3 regions of the Burkholderia vietnamiensis LMG 10929 genome follow, and region 1 is predicted to be linked to each of the others. Evidence: riboswitches for the same ligand, from Rfam matches in the RefSeq annotation. Region 1 holds a riboswitch; each other region holds the start of a gene.
What was found. A riboswitch is a leader RNA that binds a small molecule or an ion and turns the genes downstream of it on or off. The one in region 1 is predicted to bind cobalamin.

Region 1 (7,242 bases):
CGTTGACCATGCCGGCGATCTGCGCGATGTGCGGCTTTTCGGTCTCGATCCACAGCAGGTCGGCGCCGTTCTGCAGCGACGTGATGCAATCCAGCACGCAACGTGCTTCACCCGTGCCGGCGCGGAACTGGAACAGGTTGCTCGGCAGGCGCTTCGGACGCAGCAGCTTGCCGTCGCGCTTGATCACGACGTCGCCGTTGCCGAGCTGGTCGCCCGACAGTTCTTCGCAGTCGAGGAACGAGTTGTACTGGTCGCCCAGGTCGCCCGGCGCGTTCGTCACGGCGATCTGCTTGGTCAGGCCGGCGCCGAGCGAGTCGGTGCGCGCGACGATGATGCCGTCATCCACGCCCAGCTCCAGGAATGCGTAGCGGATCGCGCGGATCTTCGCGAGGAAGTCCTCGTGCGGCACCGTGACCTTGCCGTCCTGGTGGCCGCACTGCTTCTCGTCCGACACCTGGTTCTCGATCTGGATGCAGCATGCGCCCGCTTCGATGAACTGCTTGGCCAGCAGATAGGTCGCTTCAGCGTTGCCGAAACCGGCGTCGATGTCGGCGATGATCGGCACGACGTGCGTCACGTGGTTGTCGATCTTTTGCTGGATCGCGGCCTTCGCAGCGGCGTCCTTCGCGGCATCCAGCTCGCGGAACAGGCCGCCGAGCTCACGGGCGTCGGCCTGGCGCAGGAACGTGTACAGCTCGCGGATCAGCGCGCTGACCGACGTCTTTTCGTGCATCGACTGGTCCGGCAGCGGGCCGAACTCCGAGCGCAGCGCAGCGACCATCCAGCCCGACAGGTACAGGTAGCGGCGTTCGGTGCTGTTGAAGTGCTTCTTGATGGAAATCATCTTCTGCTGGCCGATGAAGCCGTGCCAGCAACCGAGCGACTGCGTGTACTTGGACGGATCCGCGTCGTACGCAGCCATGTCGGCGCGCATGATCTTCGCGGTGTACTTGGCGATGTCGAGGCCCGTCTTGAACTTGTTCTGGGCGCGCATGCGAGCGGCATACTCGGGATTGATGGCATTCCACGCGCTGCCGTGGTTTTCCTTCAAGCCAGCCACTGCCTTGATGTCGTCTTGATATTGGGACATGTCAATCTCCTGGGAACGAAGCGCATTTGAGTAAAGGGTTCCGCGTGTCCGCCGCGTCTGACGAAGCGAACTGCATGGACTTAATAGTACCGCTGCACGGCGCGCTTTCGGCCAACTCTTATATAAGACATAAGATATAAATTTCTGTAAATTTTCAATGAGATAGGTCCGAGTTTTTGCGATGCAAAACACTTTTTCAAGGCACGGAAAGACAGGCGGCACGAAAGCGCCCACGCCATTTCGCAACATGAAATGGCCTTTCGGTACACGGTGCGCGCGCCTTGCCTGCCGTGCGCCCAACGCCCTTTTCTGTCTGCGGCGCGACAAAACGTCTATACTTGGATGATTCATCTATTTCGACCGCGCTACGCGCGCACTCTTACGGCCTGCCACGACATGACCGAATACCCCGTCTTCAACGGGCTGTGCGAGCTGCTGACCAGCAACGGTGCGCGGTTCCGCGTGCTCGAGCACCCCGCAGAGGGCAAATCCGACGTGATCGCCGCGATTCGCGGCACGCGTCCCGAACAGGGCGCGAAGGCGATGCTCTGCACGTTCAAGGATGGCGGCGATGCGACCGCGCTAGCAGTGATCCCCGGTCATCTGAAGATCGACTTCCGCAAGGTCGCCGACGCGCTCGGCCGTCGCAAGGCGACGCTGGCGCCGCCGGAGCGCGCGGCCGCCGTCACCGGCTGCGTGATGGGCGCCGTGCCGCCGTTCGTGTTCGACGCGAGCGTGACGCTCGTCGTCGATCCGGCGCTGGTCGAACGCAACGACGCGATCGCGTTCAACGCCGGACGCCTCGACCGCTCGATCGTGCTCGACGCGTCCGATTACGTGCGGATCGCCCGACCGCTGCTCGCCGACATCACGCGTCCCGAGACCACCGACGCACCTGCGCTCGAAGCCGCGCGATGAACCGTTCCCGCCCGACGCCGCAGCTGGAACAGGCATCGCTGATCGAACAGGTGCTGCGCATCGCCGAAGGGCTCGGCGCAATGTTCGCGCCGTTCACCGAGGTCGTCGTGCACGACCTGCGCACGCCCGAGCACGCGATCCTCGCGATCCACAACAACCTGTCGGGCCGCGCGGTCGGCGATCCCGCGACCGAACTCGGCCTCGCGCGCATCGCGGACGACGACTTCCCGCAGGTGCTCGCGAACTACGCGAACCGCTTCGCCGACGGCCGCACCGCGAAAAGCACGTCGATCGGCATCAAGGATTCGAGCGGCCATTACGTGGCCGCGCTGTGCCTGAACGCGGACGTCACGCTGTTCCGCGGCTTCCAGGGGATGCTGAACCAGTTCTGCAGCGTCGAAGGCGCGCCGGTCGCCGACACGCTCGATCCGGCCGGCGCCGACGCGATCCGGCAGCGCATCGATGCGTTCGCGACGCGTCTCGCGTCCACGCCGCGCGAACTGAAGACCGACCAGCGGCGCGAGCTGATGCAGATGCTGAAGGCAGACGGCTTTCTCGAGGTGCGCCGCGCGATGGAAATCGTCGCGCAGCACCTCGGCGTATCGCGCGCCACCGTATACAACGATGCAAAATGACGGGCACGCCCGCCCCGATGATCGCCCTATCGACGAGAGCCACCGATGACCAACCCGACCCTTCCCACCTACGACGACGTCGCGGCCGCCGCCGCGCGCCTGCAGGGCCACGCGCACCGCACGCCCGTGATGACGTCGAGCACGCTCGACGACGCGCTCGGCGCGCAGGTGTTCTTCAAGTGCGAGAACCTGCAGCGCATGGGTGCGTTCAAGTTCCGCGGCGCATTCAACGCGCTGTCGCGCTTCGACGCCACGCAGCGCCGCAACGGCGTGGTCACCTTCTCGTCGGGTAACCACGCGCAGGCGATCGCGCTGTCGGCGCGCATGCTCGGCATCCCGGCGACGATCGTGATGCCGCAGGACGCGCCGGCCGCGAAGATGGCCGCCACGCGCGGCTACGGCGGCAACGTCGTGACCTACGACCGCTATACGGAAGACCGCGAGCAGATCGGCCGCGAGCTGGCGGAGAAGCACGGGCTCACGCTGATCCCGCCGTACGACCATGCGGACGTGATCGCCGGCCAGGGCACGGCGGCGAAGGAGCTGTTCGACGAAGTCGGGCCGCTGGACGCAGTGTTCGCGCCGCTCGGCGGCGGCGGCCTGCTGTCCGGCACCGCGCTCGCGACGCGCGCGCTGTCGCCCCAAGCGAAGCTGTACGGCGTCGAGCCCGAAGCCGGCAACGACGGCCAGCAATCGTTCCGCAGCGGCGCGATCGTGCACATCGACACGCCGCGCACGATCGCCGACGGCGCGCAGACGCAGCATCTGGGCAACCTGACGTTCCAGATCCTGCGGCGCGACGTCGACGACATCCTGACAGCGACCGACGCCGAACTGGTCGACAGCATGCGGTTCTTCGCAACCCGGATGAAGCTCATCGTCGAGCCGACCGGCTGCCTGTCGCTCGCGGCCGCACGCAAGATGAAGGACGAACTCGCGGGCAAGCGCGTCGGCATCGTGATCAGCGGCGGCAACGTCGACCTCGCGAACTTCGCCGCACTGGTTTCCAGTCCCGCCGCATGAAATCGCCGGGGGCGCGCGCTCCCGGCGCAACACCCCACCGCCTCGTTCGAACGACGAGGACGCGCGCGTTCCAGCCTCATATCGCCCCGCCACGGCCAGCCGCTTTCATCAGATCTGAAATGCGCTCCGTCGCGCCCGCGACACGCCATCCGCGAGCATTCGACGCGCGGTGACGTTTTTTCGCACCCCTGCGCGATTCGACGATTGACGTGCCGGCGTGCTCGCCCTTACGCTTGCGCACCGATGGTTCCCGGAGACGGGATCAAAAGGGAACGCAGCAGAGGCCGAGCCTCCAATCTGCGGCTGCCCCCGCAACTGTAAGCGGTGAATCCGCGCCACCACGCGCCACTGGGAAACCGGGAAGGCCGGCGCGGATGACGACCCGCAAGCCAGGAGACCTGCCATCGACCCGAGGTCCAGCAGCCGCACCGGGCGGGGTGTCCCGATGCGCCGGCACCGCCGTTGGCGGTCGCCCCGTTGCATGGACGGCCCCGACCTCTGAACGCTTCGCATGTTCATTCTTACCGCCCTCGCTTCCGCGCCGGAAGCATCGCGCCGCTGCACCGCCTGCGTGCGCGGCGCTGGCTCGCGCGCACGCCGCATCTGCAACACGACCACGCTCGCCGCATCATGAATCTTCGCCACCTTCTCGCCACGTCCGCCGCATCGGCGCTGCTCTGCCCGCTCGCGCATGCGGCCGGCGACACGGCGCCTGCCGAAGCGTCGCCGCCCGCGGCCGGCACGGAGCTGCCGACCATCGCCGTGACCGACACGCGGCGCCTGCCCGAGTCGTTCGACCAGCGCTATGCGACGACGCAGGTGCTCACGCGCGCCGACCTCGAGCGGCTGTCGCCCGGCGAGCCGAGCATCACGCAGGCGCTCGCGACGCTGCCCGGTGTGACGGTGTCGTCCAACGGCGGCCCCGGCTCGTCCGCGTCGGTCAGCATCCGCGGCTCGTCAGCGAGCCAGGTGGCGGTGTTCATCGACGGCATCCCGATCGGCTCGCCGACCACCGGCATCGCGCCATGGGCGGACCTGCCGACCGAAGCGTTCGAGCGCGTCGAGGTGATCTCCGGGCCGGCCGCCGCGTCGTTCGGCGCGAACGCGATGGGCGGCGTCGTGCAATTGTTTACGCGCCGCGCCGCGGGTCAGCCGAACCAGACGAGCGTGTCGTTCGGCGGCGGCTCGAACAAGACCTTCGATACGCAGCTGCGCACGTCCGGCACCGTGCCGTCCACCGGCCCGCTCGCCGCGCTCGGCGGGCTCACCTACTCGCTCGGCCTGCACGACTACAACACCGCCGGCATCGACGCCACGCAGCCCGTGCTGCCGTACCACGAGGCCGGACGCAATCCGTATCACGCGCAGGATCTCGATGCGCGTCTCGGCTATGCACGCGGCAACTGGTCGGTCTCGACGTTCGCGCTGTATCACCGCTCCGACCTGTCCTACGACAACGCAGGCTTCGCGAATCGCCAACTCGACCATCAGCTGACGACCGGCGTCGCGTTCCATCTCGACATCACGCGCGACACGCAGTTCGCGCAGTCGTTCGGTTATGCGAGCGACCGGCAGTTCCTGTATGCGAACGATCCGACCATCCCGACCGACCAGATCGATTCGCAGCGCATCAGCGTGTCGACGTCGCTCACGCATCAGGAGCACGGCTTCCGGCTGTTCGGGCTGCCGCTGTCGGGCGAGACGAAGCTGGCCTACGACTTCACGCGCGAGCAGGCGTTCCTGCCTGCCGACCTGCCGGACGGCATACCGACGCGCAACGACTCGGCGTTTTCGCTGCATCAGTCGGCGACGCTCGGCAGCGTGACGATGTTCGTCGCGGGCCGGCACGAGATCATCATGGGCAAGGCGGTGAACACGGGTAACGTCGCGCTGTCGTGGGCGATCACGCCGGTGTATGCGGCGCGCGTCTCGTACGGCAATGCGTTCCGCCTGCCGTCGTTCAACGACCTGTACTACCCCGGTTACGGCAATCCGAACCTGAACCCCGAACGCAGCGATTCGGTCGAGGCGGCGCTCGATGCGAATACGGCATACGGCACGTTCAGCGCTGCGATTTACGACACGCGCGTCAACAACCTGATCGCGTACAACCCGGCGACGTTCTCGCCGATGAACATCGGCCGCGCGCATATCCGCGGCATCGACCTGTCGTACAAGGGGACGATCGGCCGGTCGACGCCGGTCAGCATCGCGGTGGGCATCCTGAATCCGCAGGACGTGACCAACGAAAGCTGGCTGAGCCGCCGGCCGCGCCAGACCTTCAGCGCGAGCGTCGACCACACGTGGGACGAATTGCGCCTGCATGCGTTGAGTACCGGCGCCACGCTTAGCTACGGCGGCACGACGTTCGACGACCCGGCCAACACGACCTATCTGCCGTCGTACCTGAGCGTGAACCTGCGCGCGTCGTACAAGGTCAACGCGCATCTGACGGTGTCGGCCACGTTGTCGAACCTGTTCGACCGCCAGTACATGACCGCCTACGGCTACAACACGTTGGGCCGCACTGCGTTCGGCAAGATCAGCTATACGTTCTGATCGCGCCGGGTACGGTGCTGGCCCGCGCGGGCGGTGCTGCATCGCGTCCTCGTGCGCAGGCGGTGGCTCGGTCGCGCGGCGATGCGCGTCACGCCCCGGCGACGCCCCGCACGCCGGCGATCAGCTGGATCGCGCCGAATCCCGCGATCACGAGCGCGGACACGCGCGCGAGTGCGTACATGAGCGCCGGCGGCATCCTGGTGCGCAGCGCGGCGCTCGTGCCGCTCAGGCACAGCCACCACGCCGCCGAACCGACGAACACGCCGCCCACCATCATCGCGACCGTCGCGCGCATTCCGCTGTCGTGCGCGCCGGCCAGCGGGCCGAGCGCCGCGAAGATTCCGACGAACGACAGGATCGTCATCGGGTTGGACAGCGTCAGGCCGAAGGTCGTGACGAAATAGCGCAGCACGGTCGTGCGCGGCAGTTCGGCGCGCGCGGCCGGCGCAGGCGCTCCCTGCCGCGCGATGGTCCAGGCCAGCCACATGAGAAACGCGCCGCCGCCGATCTTCAGCACGACGGTCAGCATCGGAAACACGGTGACGACGCCGGCCACACCGAGCGCGCCGAGCAGTCCGTAGAGCGCGTCGGCGCATGCGGCGCCCAGGCCCGTCGCGAACCCCGCTTGAAAGCCCCGGCTCAGGCTGCGCTGGATGCACAGCATGCCGATCGGGCCGACCGGCAGCGCGATCGACAACCCGATCACGACGGACTTGATGAACAGCATGACCGGCTCCTGGCGATGTGTGGTGACTGGAGAAACCATCGTAGGGAAAATCCGATCGCCGCTGAAGCCGGTTTTTAAGGAAAAATGGCGCTTTCACCTTAAAAACTCCGACGCGATGGACGAACTCGACTGGAAGCTGATCGCGCTGCTGCAGGCCAACGGCCGCATCAGCTATACGGAACTCGCGCGGCAGGTTCACCTGTCCGTGCCGGCGGTGACGGAGCGCGTGAAGCGTCTCGAGTCGACCGGTGTGATCGGCGGCTACACGGCGCGCATCGATCCGGCCGCCG
Region 2 (7,242 bases), on a different replicon from region 1:
CTTCATCAACGGCGAGCTGTGGGGCCGCGTGACCGATCCGAGCGCGCCGTGGGCGATGCTGTTCCCGGGCGCGATGCGCGACGACGCCGCATGGCTGCCGAAGCACCCGGCGCTCGTCGAGAAGTGGCATCTCGCCGACGTGTTCATGCAGTACCAGATGCTGCCGCGCCATCCTTCGCAGCTCTATGAAATCGCGCTCGAAGGCGTCGTGCTGTTCTTCGTGCTGTTCTTCTTCTCGCGCAAGCCACGGCCGATGGGGGCGGTGTCGGCGCTGTTCCTGATCGGTTACGGCCTCGCGCGCTTCACCGTCGAGTTCGCCCGCGAGCCCGACGATTTCCTCGGCCTGCTCGCGCTCGGCCTGTCGATGGGGCAATGGCTGTCGCTGCCGATGATCGTCGCCGGCATCGCGATGCTGGTGTGGGCGTATCGTCGCCGTGGAGCGAATGCGGCTGCGTGACATGCATGCCGCGTGACGCCACGCCGACGGGCTCGCCACACGTGCTCGTCGCATGCAGATGCTCGAACGAAAAACGCCGGCCCGAGGGCCGGCGTTTTCGCATCTGCGCGGCGTTGCGCGCCGCGCGTTGCTTCGTGCTTACTTCATCTGCACCGAGCCGTTGACCGTGACCGACACGGTGGCCTTGCCGCCTTCGACGGAAATCGGTGCGCTCATCTTCGCGTTGTCCATCGGCGCCGCGGCCATCGCCATCATGCGCGGATACGGCTGCACGTTGCGGCTGCCGCCGACGTTCACGTCGCGGATCGAGTAGCTGCTGTAGCCGAACGCCTTCGCGGCTTCGTCCGCGCGTGTGCGGAACGACTTGATCGCTTCGGTCGTCAGCTTCTGCTCGGCCGCGCGCTGCGCTTCGGGCGACAGCGAGAATTCGACGTTCGCGATCTGCATCTGGTTCGACAGCTGGCCCGCGAGCTTCGACGCGGCCGCGAAGTCGCGCGACTCGAGCACGACTTCCGTGCGGCCGCGCCATGCGGAAATCTTGCCGTCGCGATCGGTGCTCGGATAGACGGAGAACGCACCGGTATGCGCGGTGACGCCCGACACGCCCTTCGCCTGCGCGAGCGCGGCGTCGGCGCGCTGGTTCAGCGTAGCCGTCAGGCTACCGGCGTCCTTGGCCTGCTGTTCGTAGAACAGCGTGATGTGGATGATGTCTTGCGGCACGTCGGCGCTCGCCTGCGACGACAGCGACAGCACGCCGGCCGGCTCCGGAAAATGCGGGTTGGCGGTTTGTGCGTGCGCGGCCGGCGACGCGAGCGTCAGCGCGACGGGCACGGCGGCGGCGAGCGCGAGCGACAGCGCGAGAGCGGATTTCTTGGTCATTGTTGGACTCCTTGTGCGAGAGCGCGCATGCGGATCGCGCGTGCGCGACGCGGGCGTACCGCGCGACGAAAAAACGGCCGTCGGCCCGTTCGGGCGACGGCCGTTGCTTAGGCTGCGCAAGCGCGCCGCGAGTTCCTCGACGGCCGCGCGTTCTGACCGGATTTGACCTTCGATGCGCGACTACTTCATCAGCCTTTCGGTGATGAAGCGCCATTCGGCGCGCGTGACCGGCGTGATCGACAGCCGGTTGCCGCGCGCGAGCACGCGCATGTCGGCGAGCTCGTCGTGTTCGCGCAGCGCGGCGAGCGGCACGAGCGCCGACTTCTTCACGAAGCGCACGTCGACGAGCAGCCAGCGCGGCGTTTCGTGCGTCGACTTCGGGTCGTAATACGGGCTCTTCGGATCGAACTGGGTCGGGTCGGGGTAGGGCGCCGATGCAACTTCGGCGAGGCCCGCGATGCCCGGTTCGGGGCAACTCGAGTGATAGAACAGCACGCCGTCGCCGATCTTCATCGTGTCGCGCATGAAGTTGCGCGCCTGATAGTTGCGCACGCCGGTCCATGGCAGCGAGCGCTGCGGTGCGTGTGCGAGATCGTCGATGCTTGCTTCGTCCGGTTCGGACTTCATCAGCCAGTATTGCATGGATCGTGATCGACGCAGAAAGGGCTGTTGCAAAAGGAAACGGCATCGGGACAAGCCCGATGCCGTTGAATAGGCCCCCGCCTTGGCCGCTAGGCCGGCATCCTGAACCTGGGGTTCAGAATTGGTCGCAGTTAGCAGCACATCGGGTACATCAGACAGAGTGACGCGCGCGCCCGTGCTACAAATTTCCGCAACCGTGCACATGGCATTGGTTCAAGGAATATATGACCTTGGCGAACCAGGCAGGGAAGCTGACTAAACTGTGTTTCGTTGCGCCAATTTGAACACCGTTGATCGCCGAGATCAAGGGGAATCGACACAACAATCAAACGTTACTGCGCTTGTTACTGCGTCTCGTGCTGTGCGAGCACAGCGCCGAGCTGTTCGTTCATCTGGTGCATTGTACGACGGATTTCCTCGGCCGGAAATGCTTCACCGTGCCGCACGCTCGTTTGCAGCCGCAGCAATTCGGACGCGAGCGACAGCGCGGCCATCACCGCGATGCGATCGGTGCCGCGCACCGAGCTGTTCGCGCGGATCTTCGACATTTCGGCATCGACGCGCGCGACGGCCTCGAGCAGCGCCGCTTCGGTCTCGGCCGAACAAGCGAGCCGATACGGCTGACCGAGAATCGAGACTTCGATCTGCTTGGTGCTCATGCATGTTCTCCGTGGCTGGCCGCGTCGTCGCTATCGGGGCGCGCCTGCCCGTCCAGCAGGTCGAGCTGGTTGTCGGCTTGCTCCACGCTCTTCGTGCGCGGCAGCTTCTCGAGGATCGCGTTCAGTTTGACCTGGGCGTCGTCGATCTTTGCCGACAGCGTGTCGCGCTCGGCCGCAAGCGCATTGCGTTCTTCGCGCAGCTGCGCGAGTTCCGCACGGACCGTGTCCGCGTCCGCGCGCAATTGCGTGACCTGCTCCTCGAGCGCGAGCCGTTCCGAGTGATAGCGCTTGTTCAGCGAAATCAGACGGCCAATATTTTGAGATAAGGTTTCGAGTTCGTTGAGCATCTGCTGCGTCCTCTAAAGACCCAGCATTTTAGCGCGGAATACCCCGCTTTCCGACATCTGTAACGTTTCCAGTCGTAACACCCCGGCTTCTTGCCGCGAATATGCGCATCCGACGCATGCGCCGCGTGCGTGCCGACGCTTTCTTGACGCTCGCGCGGCCCGCTCCTAAACTGGCGCGGCCTCGGTGCTCGCGCGTGCGTCGCGCGGTTAAACGGGAAGCAGGGCGTGCGCTTCGCCAGGAGCTCGCCAACCTGCGCTGCCCCCGCAACGGTAAGCGGCCGCGTCGTACGACGCAGGCCGGCTCGGGCGCGTTTCGCATGCAGCTTGCGCATGCGGGCGCGGGCCACTGCGCGCGATGCGCGCGGGAAGGCGAGCCGGCACGCCGTCAGCCCGGATACCGGCCGAGACGAGGAGCCCGTCGGGCTTCATGACGCGCGCGCTGCGGGGAAGCAGGGTGCGCAGCGCTTCACGGGAACTGTCTTCGATGCCGACCCCAATCATTCGCACGACGCTGCGCATGCCGCCGCGTGCCGTGTGCCGCCGTCACGTTGCGTGCGGCCAGTGCGGCTGCGCCGGGCTCGGCGAGTTCGGCGAGTGCGGCGGTCTCGCACGCGAGCGCGATGCCGCACGACCGGCAAGCGCGCGAGGCGCGAGCGTGCGCGCGACGCCGTGCGCGCGGACCGGCCGTTCGATGGATCTCGACCGTCACGGGCCGGCGTCGCCGAAGTGCGGCGCAGCAACTCGCCGTACGGGGGCCGGCAACCTGCACATCGGTTCGACACGTCGCAGCGCGACGTCCGTTCGGCGTTCGCCTCGGCGCAACGCAATCTCCGTCATGCGTTCGTCTCACCGCAGCGCCACGCGCGTGCGCCGCTGCTCGACCTTCGTCGGATGCGGCGCATGAATGCCGCGCGTGCCGTCGCGATCTGGACCACGCTCGCCGGCGTGGTGGCGCTGCTGTTCGTCGCGTCGCTGTCGATCGGCAGTGTGCCGATGTCGCCGTGGCAGGCGCTCGCATCGCTCGTGTCGCACGGCGACGACGCGCTGTTCGCCGACATCGTGCGCACGTTGCGCTTGCCGCGCGCGCTCGCGGGTTTCGCGTGCGGCGCGCTGCTCGCGCTGGCCGGCGCGCTGCTGCAGGTGCTGCTGCGCAACCCGCTCGCGGAACCGTACGTGCTCGGCGTGTCCGGCGGCGCGGCCGGCTTCGCGCTCGTCGCGATGATCGCCGGCGCCGCGTGGTGGCTCGTCGATGCGTGCGCGTTCGCGGGCGCGCTCGTGTCGGTCACGCTCGTGCTCGGCCTGGCGCGCCGCGAATTGCGGCGCGGCGACTCGCGCGATGCATCGCCGCGGCTGCTCCTTACCGGCGTCGTGATTGCGGCCGGGTGGGGCGCGCTCGTCACGCTGCTGCTGTCGCTCGCGCCCGACGCGCGGCTGCGCGGCATCATCTTCTGGCTGACCGGCGACCTGAGCGGCGTGAGCGCGCCGTGGTTCGCATGGGGCGCGTTGCTGCTCGCCGCCGCTGCGGCACTGCCGGCCGCGCCGCAGCTGAACGTGATGTTGCGCGGCGACGCGACCGCGCTGGCGCTCGGCGTGCCGGTCGCGCGCGTGCGCGTGCGCATTTACCTGGTCGCGTCACTGGCCGCCGCGGCCGCGGTGACGACGGCCGGCACGATCGGCTTCGTCGGCCTCGTCGTACCGCATGCGCTGCGGCTCGCGTTCGGCAACGACCAGCGCATGCTGCTGCCGGCCGCGATGCTCGCGGGCGGCGGCGGCGTGATGGCGGCCGACCTGCTCGCGCGCACCGCGATCGCGCCCGCGCAATTGCCGGTCGGCGTGATGACCGCATTGATCGGCGTCCCGGTGTTCCTGTGGATGCTGCTGAGGAGGCCGCCGCGATGACGCACGCTGCCGACGCGGATTGCACGGCGCTCGCGCTCACGCTCGAGGCCGGCGAGCGGACGCTGCTCGACGGCTTCACGCAGGCGTTCCGGCCGGGCGAGATCTGGTGCGTCGCCGGGCCGAACGGCGCCGGCAAGACGACGCTGCTCGCGACGCTCGCGGGTTTGCAGCAGCCGGCCGGCGGGCACGTCGAGTACGACGGCCGGCCGCTCGCGGCATGGCAGCCCGAGCAGCTCGCACGCCGCCGCGCGCTGATGCCACAGCAACTGCACGACGCGTTCAGCGCGACGGTGTTCGATACGGTTTTGCTGAACCGTTTCCCCTATCTGGGCGGCTGGGGCTGGGAGCGCGACGGCGACCGCGCCGCGGCGCGCGACGCGCTCGCGACGTTCGGGCTCGCCGCGCTCGCCTCGCGCGACGTGCTGTCGCTGTCGGGCGGCGAGCGCCAGCGCGTCGCGCTGGCTGCGACGCTGTGTCAGGACGCGCCGCTGCTGCTGCTCGACGAACCGCTCGCGCATCTCGACCTGCATCACCAGATCGACGCGCTGACCGCGCTCACCGCGTGGGTCGACGCAGGCCCGCGCACGGTGCTGTTCTCGTGTCACGACCTGAATCTCGCGCGCCGCTTCGCGACTCACGCGCTGTTGCTCGACGGCCGCGGCCATGCGTGGGCGGGCCGCGTGCACGACGTGCTGACGCCTGCGCGCGCGAGCGATGCGTTCGGCTATCCGCTCGTGCTGATTCGCGAGAACGGCCGCGACGCGCTGCTGCCGGCGTGGCCCGAGCGACGATGATCCACCTTCCTTCTTTCGCACGCGGCACCGGCCGCGCCAACGAGGCACTTTCCCGATGACGAACCCGACCGACTTCCCGCCCGCGCTCGCGCCGCTCGACGCTACGCTGCGCGAGCGCCTGCAGCATGTGATCGATCACAAGACCAAGCCGCCCGGCAGTCTCGGCCAGCTCGAGGCGCTCGCGTTGCAGCTCGCGCTGATCCAGCGCACCGAGCGGCCGCAGGTGCAGCGTCCGGTCACGATCGTCTTCGCCGCCGACCACGGGATCGCGGCCGAGGGCGTGAGCCCGTATCCGCAATCGGTCACCGCGCAGATGGTCGCGAACTTCCTGGCCGGCGGCGCCGCGATCAACGCGTTCGCGGGCGTCGCGCAGAGCGTGCTGGAGATCGTCGACGCGGGCGTCGCGTCGCCGCTGCCGGCGTCGGAGCGGCTCGTATCGCTGCCGATCGCGCGCGGCACGCGCAACTTCGCGCTCGAGCCAGCGATGACGCTCGACGAAGCGAACGCGGCGCTCGCCGCCGGCGCCGCGCGGGTCCGCCAGCACGCAGCGCTCGGCACGAACGTGATCGGCTTCGGCGAGATGGGGATCGCGAACACGTCGTCGGCCGCGTGCCTGATGAGCCGCCTGCTCGACGTGCCGATCGATGCGTGCGTCGGGCGCGGCACCGGCCTCGACGACCAGGGGCTCGCCCACAAGCGCGCGGTGCTCGGCCGCGCGCTCGCGCGGCATGCGCATGCGATCGCGCCGCTCGACGTGCTCGCCACGTTCGGCGGCTTCGAAATCGCGATGATGACCGGCGCGTATCTGGCCGCCGCGAGCGAGCGGATGACGATTCTCGTCGACGGGTTCATCGCGACGTCCGCGTTGCTCGTCGCGGAACGCATCGCGCCCGGCGTGCGCGACTACTGCGTGTTCTCGCACGCGTCGCACGAAGCCGGGCATCGGCGCATGCTCGAGCATTTCGGCGCGAAGCCGCTGCTCGCGCTCGACCTGCGGCTCGGCGAGGGCACGGGCGCCGCGCTCGCGCTGCCGCTGGTGCGCGCGGCCGCCGCGTTCCTGACCGAGATGGCGAGCTTCGAATCCGCAGGCGTCGACGATCGTGATGCGTGAGCGGGCACGCGGCATGCGCGCGGAACTGCGCTACTTCTTCGTCGCGCTCGGCTATTTCACGCGCGTGCCGGTGCCGCGCGCGATCGGCTACGCGGCCGGCGATCTCGATCAGGCGGCGCGCTACTTCCCGCTGGTCGGCGCATGCGTCGGCGCATGGGGCGCGCTGGTCTATCTGGCCGCGCTGCGCGTGCTGCCCGCGGCGATCGCGGTCGGGCTGTCGATGGCCGCGACCTTGCTCGCGACCGGCGCGTTCCACGAGGACGGGCTGGCCGACAGCTGCGACGCGTTCGGCGGCGGCTACACGCGCGACGACGTGCTGCGGATCATGCACGATTCGCGGATCGGCACGTTCGGCGCGGCGGCGCTCGTGATCGCGCTCGGCCTGAAATGGCAGGCGCTGGCCGCCATGCCGCCGCTGCGCGCCGCATGGACGATGATCGCCGCGCACGCGGCG
Region 3 (7,242 bases), on a different replicon from region 1:
CGACCGGCAAGCTCGGCTTCCTGGCCGGGCCGTTCATGGCGTCGTCGGACACCGTGATCGTCGACGTCCACGGCCGCGGCGGCCACGGCGCGGTGCCGCACAAGGCGATCGACCCGGTCGTCGTGTGCGCGCAGATCGTGATCGCGCTGCAGACCATCGTGTCACGCAACGTGTCGCCGCTCGACATGGCGATCGTCACGGTCGGCGCGATCCACGCGGGCGACGCGCCGAACGTGATTCCCGAGCATGCGCAGATGCGCCTGTCGGTGCGCGCGTTGAAGCCCGACGTGCGCGATCTGTTGGAGACGCGCATCAAGGAAGTCGTTCATGCGCAGGCGGCCGTGTTCGGCGCGACCGCGACGATCGATTACCAGCGCCGCTACCCGGTGCTCGTCAACGATGCGCGGATGACCGCGTTCGCACGCGACGTCGCGCATGCATGGGCCGGCGCAGCGAACCTGATCGACGGGATGGTGCCGCTCACCGGCAGCGAGGATTTCGCATTCCTGCTCGAGCAGCGGCCGGGCTGCTACCTGATCATCGGCAACGGCGACGGGGAAGGCGGCTGCATGGTGCACAACCCCGGATACGACTTCAACGACGCGGCGCTGCCGATCGGCGCGTCGTACTGGGTCAAGCTGGCCGAGGCGTTTCTGGTGTGACGGGACGCTGGCGGGGAAGGCGAGGGCTCGCGCCGCAGCCCGCTATTCCGGCACGACTTCCGGCGTCTCTCCGCTCGCTCGATCGGCCTGCTCAACCTGATCGAACGCCTCGCCGCGAAACAACGCCGCGGCCGCATCCGGGTTCGACGGCCAGTACATGTGCATGTAGGTCGCGACGACCGGCCCCGCGCGATACACGGCTTCGCCGCTGCCGCTCGCGCCGTCGCAGCGTGCCGCCGTCGCCGCCGCCGCGAGCGGCGTTTCGAGCCGCGAGTAATGGAACGTATGGCCGCGCATCGGGCCCCAGCGCGTCGCGAGCGTCTGCATGCCGAGCGCGGCGAAGCGGCGCTGCATCGTCGCATGGCCCGGCAGCAGCCCGACCATCGGCGTCGTCGCGCCCTGCGCGTCGGTCAGTGACTCGCACAGGTACAGCATCCCGCCGCATTCCGCGACGATCGGCCGCCCGGCCGCCGCGTGCGCGCGGATCGTGCGCGCGCTCACCGCATTCGCGGCGAGCGTCGCCGCGTGCAGCTCCGGATAGCCGCCCGGCAGGAACAGCGCGTCGCACGCGTCGGGCACCGGTTCGTCGGCCAGCGGCGAAAAGAACCGCACCTGCGCGCCGAGCGCGTCGAGCAGCGCGAGATTGGCCGGGTAGATGAACGAGAACGCCGCGTCGCGCGCGACCGCGATCCGCGTGCCGGCCAGCGAGCGCGGCAGCGCGGCTGCTTCGGGTGCCACTTCGGGCGCTGCGAACGCGACGGCCGGCGGCAATTCGGCGAGCGCGGTCTGCGCGAGCGCGTCGGCGGCGCGCTCGAGCCGCGCGTCGAGATCGTCGATGTCGGCCGGCTGGTGCAGGCCGAGATGCCGTTCGGGCAACGCGATCGCCGCGTCGGCCGGCACGTGCCCGAGCCAGCGCAGGTCGTCCGGCAGCGCCTGCCGCAGCAGTTGCGCATGTCGCGGCGAGCCGACGCGATTCGCCAGCACGCCGTAAAACGGCACGCCCGGCCGGAACCGCGCGAGCCCGAACGCGATCGCGGCGAACGTCTGCGCCATCGCCTTCGCCGAAATCACCGCGACGACCGGCACGCCGAACGCGGCGGCCAGGTCCGCGCTGCTCGGCGTGCCGTCGAACAGGCCCATCACGCCTTCGATCAGGATCAGGTCCGCGTCGCGCGCCGCGTCGGCGAGCAGCGCGCGACAGCCGGCCTCGCCGACCATCCCGAGATCGAGTGCGTACACGGGCGCGCCGCTCGCGCGTTCGAGCAGCATCGGATCGAGGAAATCCGGCCCGGTCTTGAACACGCGCACGCGCCGGCCGAGCCGCCGGTGCAGCCGCGCGAGGCCGGCCGTCACCGACGTCTTGCCCTGGCCGGACGCCGGTGCGCTGACGAACAGCGCGGGACACGCACGCATCGGTCAGAACTCCACGCCGGGCTGCGCCTTCACGCCTTGCTCCTTGTACGGATGCTTGACGAGCCGCATTTCGGTGACGAGGTCGGCCGCATCGATCAGCGCGTCGGGCGCGTGCCGCCCGGTCACGACGACGTGCACGGCTTCCGGCCGGCCGGTGAGCGTCGCGAGCACTTCGTCGAGCGGCAGGTACTCGTACTTGAGCACGGTGTTCAGCTCGTCGAGGATCACCATCCGGTACTCGCCGCTTTCGATCATCCGGCGCGCCGCGTCCCAGCCCTTGCGCGCGGTCGCGATGTCGGCGTCGCGGTTCTGCGTGTTCCACGTATAGCCGTCGCCCATCGTCACGAAGTCGCACTGCGCGACCGCGCCGAGGAAATCGCGCTCGGACGTATGCAGCGCGCCCTTGATGAACTGCACGACGCCGAGCCGCATGCCATGGCCGAGCACGCGCACGGCCATGCCGAACGCGGCCGTGCTCTTGCCCTTGCCGTTGCCGGTGTTGACGATCAGCAGACCCTTTTCGCGGGTGGCCGCGGCCTGCTTCTTCTCGTGGCCGGCGCGGCGGCGCTCGGTCATCCGCTGATGGGATTCGGCATCGGTCTTCATCGGGAGTCGTCCTGTGGAAAGCGAAACAAACGGTTCAGAGCGGGCCGGCGAGCGCGACCGTCACGCCGTCCCGGATCAATTTGGGGCCGAGCAGCCGGCCGTCGGGCGCGGCGAGGCGCGCGCACGGCTCGGCGACGCCCGCCACGCCGAAGCGCGCGAGCGCGGCGGGCGACGGGGCGCTCAACGGCGGCGCCGTGCAACTCTTGAGCGCGGCCGCGTCGAACCCGACGAGCGGCCAGCCGCGTCGCGCGCACAGCGTGCGCAGCGGCCGCGCGCGCGCCTTGTCGGCGAGCGTCGCGACGACGGCCGGCTCCGCGCCCGGATGGCGCGCGAGCGCCGCGCGGATCGCCGCGTCGAGCTGCGCGGCCGTCACGTGCGCGCGAAAGCCGACGCCGAGCGCGACGCGCATCATGCGCCGCTGCCGAGTGCGGCGCGCACCGCCGGATCGGCGGCGAGCGCGGCCACGCGCCCGATCACGACGATCGCCGGCGAGCCGATGCCGGCCGCGTTCACGCGTTCGACGACCGTCTCGAGCGTCGCGAGCACGTGCCGCTGCGCGTCGCGCGTCGCGTTCTCGATGGCCGCGCACGGCGTGTCGCCGGGCAGCCCGCCCGCGCCAAGCGCGGCGACGATCGCGGCGAGCCGGCGAATCCCCATGTAGATGACGAGCGTCATCCGCGTCGCGGCCAGCGCGCGCCAGTCGGGTTCGTCGGCGCCCGCGCCGTGACCGGTGACGAAGATCACGCCCTGCGCGTCGCCGCGATGCGTGACCGGAATCCCGAGCGCGGCCGGCGCCGCGATGCCGGCCGTGATGCCGTTCACGACCTCGACCGGGAAGCCGGCCGCGCCGAGCGCGAGCAGCTCCTCGCCGCCGCGGCCAAACACGAACGGATCGCCGCCCTTGAGGCGCGCGACGCTGCGGCCCGCGCGCAGATGCGCGAGCATCGCCGCGACGATCTCGTGCTGCGGCGTCGACGCATGGCCGCCGCGCTTGCCGACGTGCTCGATGCGGGCATCCGCGCGCGCATGGCGCAGGACGTCCGGGTTCACGAGATCGTCGACGAGCAGCACGTCGGCCGCGGCGATCGCACGCACGGCCTTCAGCGTCAGCAGATCGGCGTCACCGGGGCCCGCGCCGACGAGCCACGCGCGGCTCATCGGGCGCGCCACGGCACGCACCGCGGCATGGCAGGGGAAACGAAACGGCGAGCGGCACGGGGGCCGGCAGACAGGCAGTGCATGGGCGGATCGGGCGAAGCGCGTGGGCGCGGGCAGACGGCGCTCCGGTCCGTCCCTCGCGGACCGGGCGTTCGGCGAGCAGCGCGCTCGCCCCTTGCGTCGGCCGGTATCCGGGCTGGCCGCTTGCCGGGCCGCAGCCTTCCCGCCCGCTGGGGCAGTGGCATCGAGGGCGGCCTGGGCGCGCGCGGAGCAACCGCGGCGCGCGGGCGGCGTACCGTTGCGGGGACAGCACAGGCCAGGCGAAGCTCCGCCTCCTGTTTCCCGTTTAACTGCATGCGCGCAATGCGCACGCGAGCACCGAACGCGGCGCATACGATAGCACAGCGCCCGGCCCGCGCGAACCGGCCATGCCTGCCCCCGCGGCCGCGCGCGGCGGGCCGCCGTGTGCGGTCGCGGCGCCCGGCGGCGGCCCCGCGATGGCCGGTTTTGCCTTGACGCTGCCGGCACCGCCCCCTACACTCGCACGCGTTTTGGTGCTCGCGCGCGCTGCTCCGGCGCGCGCAGTTAAACGGGAAACAGGGAGCCTGCCTGCACCGCAGACGAGCCAACCTGTGCTGCCCCCGCAACGGTAAGCGAACGCACGCGCCCAGCGCGTTGCAGCGCCGCTTCGCCGCATGCCCAGCGCATGCGGACGACCGCCACTGGATGCCGCGCATCCGGGAAGGCGAAGCGGCGTGTTCGTCAGCCCGGATACCGGCCAGAACGTGGGGTTCAGCGCCGCGGGGAGGCGGCGCATCGTCCACGGCCGCAGCACGCCCGACGCCCGAGCGTTTTCCACTTCCGTCATCGATCGGAGCGTCGCACGCGTGCGCGCGGCCGGGCGCGGCGAGCGGCGGGCCGCGCGGGCAGGGCAGGCGGCAGCCGTGTTGGCATTCATCATGTCGACCGTTCGCAAGGGAGCATCATGCTCGACTCGTTCTTCCGCCTGTTCAACGACAGCCCGTCCGGGTTGCGCGGCAAAATCGCCGCGATCTATTCGCTTCTCGTCGCGTTCAACGTCGGCGCGTGGATCTGGGCGTTCGTCGCGTTTCGCGACCAGCCCGTGCTGCTCGGCACCGCGCTGCTCGCGTACGTGTTCGGGCTGCGCCACGCAGTCGACGCCGACCATATCGCCGCGATCGACAACGTCACGCGCAAGCTGATGCAGGAAGGCCGCAGCCCGCTCGGCGCGGGCCTGTTCTTCTCGCTCGGCCATTCGACGGTGGTGATCGTGATGTCGGTGGCCGTCGCGCTCACGGCCGCGTCGCTCGCGCGCTTCGAGAGCATGAAGACCTGGGGCGGCGTGATCAGCACCAGCGTGTCGGCCTTCTTCCTGCTGGTGCTCGCGGCCGCGAACCTGCTGATCCTGATTTCGGTGTACCGGACCTTTCGCGCGGCGCGCCGCGGCGACGCGATCGTCGATGCCGATCTCGACCTGCTGATGAACCAGCGCGGCGTGCTGGCCCGGCTGTTCCGGCCGTTGTTCCGGCTCGTGTCGCGCAGCTGGCATCTGTATCCGGTCGGCTTCCTGTTCGGCTTCGGCTTCGATACGGCGACCGAGATCGCGCTGTTCGGCATTTCGGCCACGCAGGTGCAGGGCGGCCTGTCGTTCTGGTCGGTGATGGCGCTGCCGGTGCTGTTCACCGCCGGCATGACGCTCGTCGACACCACCGACGGCATCCTGATGATGGGCGCGTACCGCTGGGCCTACGTGCGGCCGATCCGCAAGATCTACTACAACATGACGATCACGTTCGTGTCGGTGCTGGTCGCCGCGCTGATCGGCGGCATCGAGGTGCTCGCGCTGCTCGCCGACAAGCTCGCGCTGCAAGGCCCGGTGTGGGACTTCGCGACGCTCGTCGCCTCGCACTTCGGGATGCTCGGCTACGTCGTGATCGGCCTGTTCGTCGCGTGCTGGGTCGTGTCGGCCGCGATCTACCGCCTCAAACGCTACGACGAAATCGACGTGACGCTGTCCGCCTGACTCTCTTTCCGATACAGGACTCACCATGACCCTACGCAAGCTGCCCGTCACGATCGTCACGGGCTTTCTCGGCAGCGGCAAGACCACGCTGATGCGCCACATCCTGCAGCACGCCGCGGGCCGCCGCATCGCGGTGATCGTCAACGAGTTCGGCGAGCTCGGCATCGACGGCGAAATCCTCAAGGGCTGCGGCATCGGCTGCGACGACCCAGCCGGCACGCCCGGCGAAGCGGCCGGCCAGCTGTACGAGCTCGCGAACGGCTGCCTGTGCTGCACCGTGCAGGAGGAGTTCTATCCGGTGATGGAGGCGCTCGTCGAGCGCCGCGCCGACATCGACCACGTGCTGATCGAGACGTCCGGGCTCGCGCTGCCGAAGCCGCTCGTGCAGGCGTTCAACTGGCCGACCATCCGCAACAGCTTCACGGTCGACGCGGTGGTGACCGTCGTCGACGGGCCGGCAGCCGCCGCCGGCCAGTTCGCCGAGAATCCGCAGGCCGTCGACGCGCAGCGCCGCGCCGATCCGAACCTCGACCACGAATCGCCGCTGCACGAGCTGTTCGCCGACCAGCTGTCGTCGGCCGATCTGGTGATCGTGAACAAGGCCGACCTCGTCGCCGACGCGCTGTTCGCCGACATCGAGGCCGCGATCCGCGACGAGATCCCGCCGCAGGTGAAGATCGTGCGCGCGACGCGCGGCGAGCTCGATCTGTCGCTGCTGATCGGGCTCGAAGCGGCGTCGGAGGACACCATCCATCTGCGCCACGACCATCACGGCTCGGCCGACGACGGCGAGCACGATCACCATCACGACGATTTCGATTCGGTGGTGGTGGCGGGCGACGCCGGCACGCGCGAAGCGACGATCGCCGCGCTCCAGCGCGTGGTCGAAGCCCACACGATCTACCGCGCGAAAGGCTTCGCGGCGCTGCCGGACGCGCCGATGCGTCTCGTGATCCAGGGCGTCGGGCGCCGCTTCGACAGTTATTTCGACCGGCGCTGGCAGGACGGCGAGCCGCGCGCGAGCCGCTTCGTGCTGATCGGCGAGTCGCTCGACGCGGCCGCGCTGCAGCGCGCGTTCGATGCCGCCTGCGCGGCCGAACTGCAGCAGGCGTAACGCGATGCACCTGCTGCGCACCACGCCGGGCGGCTTCGTCGACGATACGCAGGGCGTCGTCCGGATCGACCAGCAGCCGGCCGACATCGTGATCCTCAGTTCGGCCGACACGACGCTGTCGCTGCTGGCCGGCGTCGTGCCGACGCTGCCGGCCGGTTTCCCAAGCGTGCGGCTCGCGAACGTCACGTTCCTGCGCCAGCCGGCGTCGGTCGATTTCTACGTCGACGACGTGCTGCGTCACGCGA

Region 2: another riboswitch for cobalamin. It lies ahead of AK36_RS17160 (FecCD family ABC transporter permease); the one in region 1 lies ahead of AK36_RS04460 (TonB-dependent receptor domain-containing protein).
Region 3: another riboswitch for cobalamin. It lies ahead of AK36_RS21060 (HoxN/HupN/NixA family nickel/cobalt transporter); the one in region 1 lies ahead of AK36_RS04460 (TonB-dependent receptor domain-containing protein).

What each region holds. Positions count from the first base shown of each region.
Region 1 is NZ_CP009630.1:969,759-977,000, reverse strand. Features, by position in the region: gene AK36_RS04480 (isocitrate lyase) at 1-1,090, opposite strand, end outside; gene AK36_RS04475 (YbaK/prolyl-tRNA synthetase associated domain-containing protein) at 1,487-2,008, shown strand; gene AK36_RS04470 (helix-turn-helix transcriptional regulator) at 2,005-2,643, shown strand; gene AK36_RS04465 (threo-3-hydroxy-L-aspartate ammonia-lyase) at 2,689-3,666, shown strand; cobalamin riboswitch at 3,894-4,086, shown strand; gene AK36_RS04460 (TonB-dependent receptor domain-containing protein) at 4,297-6,225, shown strand; gene AK36_RS04455 (LysE family translocator) at 6,314-6,952, opposite strand; gene AK36_RS04450 (Lrp/AsnC family transcriptional regulator) at 7,068-7,242, shown strand, end outside.
Region 2 is NZ_CP009631.1:1,563,931-1,571,172, forward strand. Features, by position in the region: gene lgt (prolipoprotein diacylglyceryl transferase) at 1-457, shown strand, start outside; gene AK36_RS17140 (SIMPL domain-containing protein) at 596-1,336, opposite strand; gene AK36_RS17145 (EVE domain-containing protein) at 1,517-1,978, opposite strand; RNA gene ssrS (6S RNA) at 2,049-2,230, opposite strand; gene AK36_RS17150 (cell division protein ZapA) at 2,323-2,637, opposite strand; gene AK36_RS17155 (hypothetical protein) at 2,634-2,984, opposite strand; cobalamin riboswitch at 3,150-3,404, shown strand; gene AK36_RS17160 (FecCD family ABC transporter permease) at 3,876-4,883, shown strand; gene AK36_RS17165 (ABC transporter ATP-binding protein) at 4,880-5,677, shown strand; gene cobT (nicotinate-nucleotide--dimethylbenzimidazole phosphoribosyltransferase) at 5,733-6,788, shown strand; gene AK36_RS17175 (adenosylcobinamide-GDP ribazoletransferase) at 6,781-7,242, shown strand, end outside.
Region 3 is NZ_CP009631.1:2,432,231-2,439,472, reverse strand. Features, by position in the region: gene AK36_RS21090 (M20 aminoacylase family protein) at 1-662, shown strand, start outside; gene AK36_RS21085 (cobyrinic acid a,c-diamide synthase CobB) at 705-2,075, opposite strand; gene cobO (cob(I)yrinic acid a,c-diamide adenosyltransferase) at 2,079-2,681, opposite strand; gene AK36_RS21075 (cobalamin biosynthesis protein) at 2,716-3,093, opposite strand; gene cobA (uroporphyrinogen-III C-methyltransferase) at 3,090-3,839, opposite strand; cobalamin riboswitch at 4,005-4,238, opposite strand; cobalamin riboswitch at 4,375-4,636, shown strand; gene AK36_RS21060 (HoxN/HupN/NixA family nickel/cobalt transporter) at 4,825-5,883, shown strand; gene cobW (cobalamin biosynthesis protein CobW) at 5,909-6,997, shown strand; gene cobN (cobaltochelatase subunit CobN) at 7,002-7,242, shown strand, end outside.